Regions from separate parts of the Halobacillus naozhouensis genome, predicted to be linked through region 1. Evidence: riboswitches for the same ligand, from Rfam matches in the RefSeq annotation. Region 1 holds a riboswitch; the other holds the start of a gene.
The links. A riboswitch is a leader RNA that binds a small molecule or an ion and turns the genes downstream of it on or off. The one in region 1 is predicted to bind lysine.
Positions count from the first base shown of each region.

Region 2: another riboswitch for lysine. It lies ahead of P9989_RS14610 (Na+/H+ antiporter NhaC family protein); the one in region 1 lies ahead of dapA (4-hydroxy-tetrahydrodipicolinate synthase).

Region 1 is NZ_CP121671.1:4,160,552-4,162,959, forward strand. Features, by position in the region: gene P9989_RS21145 (YwqH-like family protein) at 1-368, opposite strand, end outside; lysine riboswitch at 765-943, shown strand; gene dapA (4-hydroxy-tetrahydrodipicolinate synthase) at 1,074-1,961, shown strand; gene P9989_RS21155 (divergent PAP2 family protein) at 2,132-2,408, shown strand, end outside.
Region 2 is NZ_CP121671.1:2,785,988-2,788,395, reverse strand. Features, by position in the region: gene yunB (sporulation protein YunB) at 1-655, shown strand, start outside; lysine riboswitch at 710-894, shown strand; gene P9989_RS14610 (Na+/H+ antiporter NhaC family protein) at 1,053-2,408, shown strand, end outside.

The DNA of each region.
Region 1 (2,408 bases):
TCTATCTGACTTTGTTTCGACTCCAGCGAATGAGAAAGGCTTGCATTCACATTCTGCAAGCGTGAAATTTCACTCGTTATCCTTTCCAGAAGAGATTCTACTCTTCCGTTTATTATGTTTGTATAAGCCTGCTCAATATCACTTCGAATGTTCAAGAACTCTGTGGAATGCTTGCCAGTCCATGTTCCCGGAGATAATTCTGGTTCAAATACAAGCCTTTTTTGGATCGCTAGTTCATCCTGTTCATTTAAAATGTTAAATTTAGCCTGTTCCAACCTGCTGATATCTTCCATATTGGATTGCATTCTATTATGAAGCGACCAAATATCGCTCGTTAAAGATCTGATTAGGTACTCATTTTCTACCACTTTATTCGCCTCTCTTGGTTATAAAGTATTGTCACCAAAACATTTTTTGGAAAATTACCCATATAAGTATTAATTATACGGTGAATGATAACCCCCGTAAATTGACTTCTTAGAATTTAAATCCTTTGCACTATTTAACCATAAGCGAGCAGCGTTAAGCAGGAAATCAGGACCATGATTATTGACCCCATCATAACCTTTACTTCATCCCGACATCTTGAAGCACTTCTTGAGTTTGTCCCTTTGGCATGAACTATGTTATGAAATTCAGCCAACATTCAATGTCATGGTTAGGCTAATTTTTGTTAAAAAAGTTTTCTTAACCTCTTGTAGGGAAAGGTTATTTTTGTTATAGTACACTCAATTAAATAATTTTCTTATTTCAATATATTTTGAAGTAAGGATAGAGGTGCAAAGACCATCAGTACACAATATAAGGGGAATGAGACCCTGTGACCATTGTGAAAAGGGGGCTTTGCCGAAGCGGAGGGAATCTCATTGTCTTGAAGCTGGTTCTGCTATTGAATAAATACGGGACTGTCATATAGGAAACTATATGGAGGGCTATCTTACGCGCAGGAACGATTTTTCTAAAAATATGTTTCTACGGCAACAACGAGCCCTCTCGTTGTTGCTTTTTTGCGTTTACTTCTGTGTAGGCCCAGACACCTCCATATCTCAAATTTACAAAAAGGGTGTGACAAGATGAATTTTGGGCAAGTTTTAACTGCAATGGTTACCCCATTTGATCAAAATGGTGAAATTGATTTTAACGCAACGAGAACTTTGATCAACCATTTAATAGCAAATGGAACGGACGGATTAGTAGTAGGTGGCACGACTGGGGAGTCACCGACATTAACAGCAGAAGAGAAATTAGACCTATTCAAATTCGTTGTACAGGCTGCTGATGGAAGGGTCCCTGTAATCGCTGGAACTGGCTCTAACAACACGAACGCTTCTATCAGCTTAACAAAACAGGCTGAACTAACCGGTGTCGATGGGATTATGCTCGTGACTCCATATTACAACAAACCATCTCAAGAAGGTTTATTTCAACATTTCACCACCATTGCTCATTCCACATCGCTGCCGATTATGCTTTATAACATCCCAGGAAGAAGTGTAGTGAACATGGCACCTGAGACGATCATACGCCTTAGCAAGGTTCAAAATATTGTATCGGTCAAAGAATCAAGCGGTGACTTAGATGCTGTGTCAGAAATCATTACTGAAACAGCCGATGATTTTACAGTTTATAGTGGTGATGATGGGATGACCTTACCAGTGATGTCCGTTGGTGGAGCCGGGGTTGTTTCCGTCGCTTCTCACATTATCGGAAATGAAATGCAGCATATGGTGACGAGCTTCCTGAATGGTCAGGTTAAAGAAGCTGCCGCAGCTCACCGAACCCTGCTGCCTGTTATGAATGCATTATTTGCGGCACCGAGCCCATCTCCTGTAAAAGCTGCCTTAAATATGAGGGGAATCCAAGTGGGAGATGTCCGTTTACCAATGCTTCCGTTAACGAAAGAAGAAAAAGATACACTCCAAAAAACCCTCCCGCCAAATAAAATAGAAGCAGTAGGATAAACTAGTCAAAAGTTCACTTTAGGGAAGCTCCTAATGTGAATTTTTTTTGTGAAAAAACCTGCACTGCATAGCCTATAAAATTTTATAGAGGTAGAATAAAATCTTCATAGAAGGGTATGAATCATAATAGAAAAGAAACGTAATTTAGAAAGAAAACGGAGGAGATTTTAGTGAACCGTGGAATCGTGACAGCTCTCTCAGCAATTGGAATCGCACAAGGGCTCAAAATACTTACACATAAAAACGTAACTGGAAAATGGGAGTGGAAACCGATCTTTCAAACCGGTGGCATGCCAAGTTCTCACTCTGCAGGGGTTGCTTCACTCGCTACTTATGTAGCGGCCAATCGTGGAACGAGACATATCGAAACCGCTTTAGCAGTCGTGTTCGGATCCATTGTTATGTATGATGCACAGGGGATTAGACGCCATACTGGTGAAATTGCCC
Region 2 (2,408 bases), 1.4 Mb from region 1:
AGGAATCACACCAGCCATACAAGATATTGCAAATACTAAAGCCCATCAATTGGCGAGGGTTGCTATTAACGAAGCGGTCAGCAGGCAAATCTCCGAGGGTATAAATTACGACGACTTGGTGGAGATTGAAAAAGATGATGAAGGAAACATAGTTTCAATGGGCTGGAATTCTCTCGTTGTGAACAAAGCTTTAAGGGATACCACTATTAGAGTACAGCATTTTCTTAGACGAATGGAACAAAATGATCTGCCCATGGATGTAACATTAGAAGCGGATCTTGAGCCGCAAGAAGGGGATCCGAGTGTAGAACCAGTGACTTTAATTCGAGTACCAATAGGACTGGCAACAAACAACACACTTCTATCAAACTTGGGGCCTGAGGTACCAGTTCAGTTACAGGTGATTGGAGATGTTCAAACACAATTTAAAAATGAAATTACCGAATATGGAATTAACTCTGCACATTTTCAATTATGGATTCATTATAAAGTTAGCTTGCGAGTGGTCATCCCTTTTTCTTCAGAACCTACGGTAGTATCCAATAAAATTCCGATAGATACTCGCATGGTTATGGGTGAAGTGCCTGAATTTTATAATGAAGACGGGAACAATGAGTCTCCAACCTTCTCTATCCCAATGGACCCCTTGCAATAAAGGTAAGTTCCTGATAAACTGTGTAGGAACTAAATATGCGTGACCTTATCAGATCGGTGAGGTAGAGGCGCAGGCTTTATTAGTATTCTGTGGGAGAATGACAACGATGATCACACGAAGAAAGGGGAGTCCTGCCGAAGTTTAATGTAGCTGTCAATCTGCTTTAATCTGGTGTATATCTGAATAAGAAATACACTCTCGTGCATGCTTTTCTTGGTGTATGGGGCGCTACTGATCGAAATGGAGGATAATCAAGTTGCTAATAGGGCAATGGTAGATTATTTTCTATCATTGTCTTTTTTGTGTTTTTATTGCTATTTTATATTCCTCAATTTTTATCTCCAGTGGAACCCCGCAGGCACCGAAAGACCATCTTAAGATAACGGAGGGGACGATCTTGGAAGGAACCATTTACTCATTAATTCCACCATTGCTAATGCTTGGGCTTGTAATTGTAACGAGAAAAGTCATATTATCACTAGCTGCAGGCATCCTTGTCGGAGCATTTATGTTGACACAATTAAATATTGTGGAAGGAATCCAATTGATTTGGAGCGTTTTCGCTACGATTTTTTATAGCGAAGGGGCTCTCAATACAGGCAATATTTATTTATTAGCATTTTTACTATTACTCGGAATTGCTACAGCCTTTATGACAGCCTCTGGAAGCAGCAGAGCCTTTGGTAAATGGGCTGTGAACCGTATTAAAACTCGAAAAGGGGCAAAGCTTGTTCCTGTCTTGTTAGGAATTATTATTTTTATTGATGATTATTTTAATGCCCTTGCTGTTGGCCAGGTGGCCAGGCCTGTTACAGACCGCCACAAAATTTCCAGGGCCAAGCTGGCATACTATATAGACTCAACATCGGCACCGGTAACTGTGATTTCGCCCATTTCAAGCTGGGGCGCTTATATTATCGGAACAATCGGAAGTATTCTAGCTGCAAACGAAATTGCCAATTATCAAGCGTTTGAAGCTTTCGTCAGAATGATTCCTTACAACTTCTATGTTTTTGCAGCATTACTTCTTGTTTTTCTTACCGTATTTATGAAAGTAGACATTGGCCCGATGCGTAAGCACGAACGCAGGGCGGTTCAAACAGGTGAACTCATTGACCCTGAAAGAAAAGATGATGTTCCCGGGGATTTAAATGATGAATTTTCAGAGCATAATCATGGAAAGATGTCTCATCTTATTTGGCCGATTGCAGTATTAATTGTGGGTACAGTTACGTCCATGATGATAACCGGTATAAGAAATTCACCAGCGTCCGTGGACTTATTAAGTATATTTGCTAATACAAATGTAAACATTTCATTATTTATAGGTGGATTATTATCAGTAATTTTGGCACTATTCCTTTATATTAAGCAGCCTGAACCTAAATCAGGTATGAATCATGTATTTGTGGAAGGAATAAAGGCGATGTTGCCTGCCGTGTATATTCTCCTTTTCGCCTGGATGATCGGAGATATAATCAATCAGCTTGGGACAGGAGAGTATCTGGTCAGTTTTGTGAACCAGGCGTCAATTAGCGTATCTTTACTTCCATTTCTAATTTTCATTGTGGCAGGATTCATGGCTTTAGCTACAGGGACATCATGGGGTACGTTTGGTATCATGCTGCCGATAGCAGGCCAGATTGCTGCGGGGATTGATGTGAGCCTGGTCATACCTGCTTTATCTGCTGTGCTGGCAGGTTCTGTATTTGGAGATCACTGCTCACCTATTTCGGACACGACGATCCTGTCT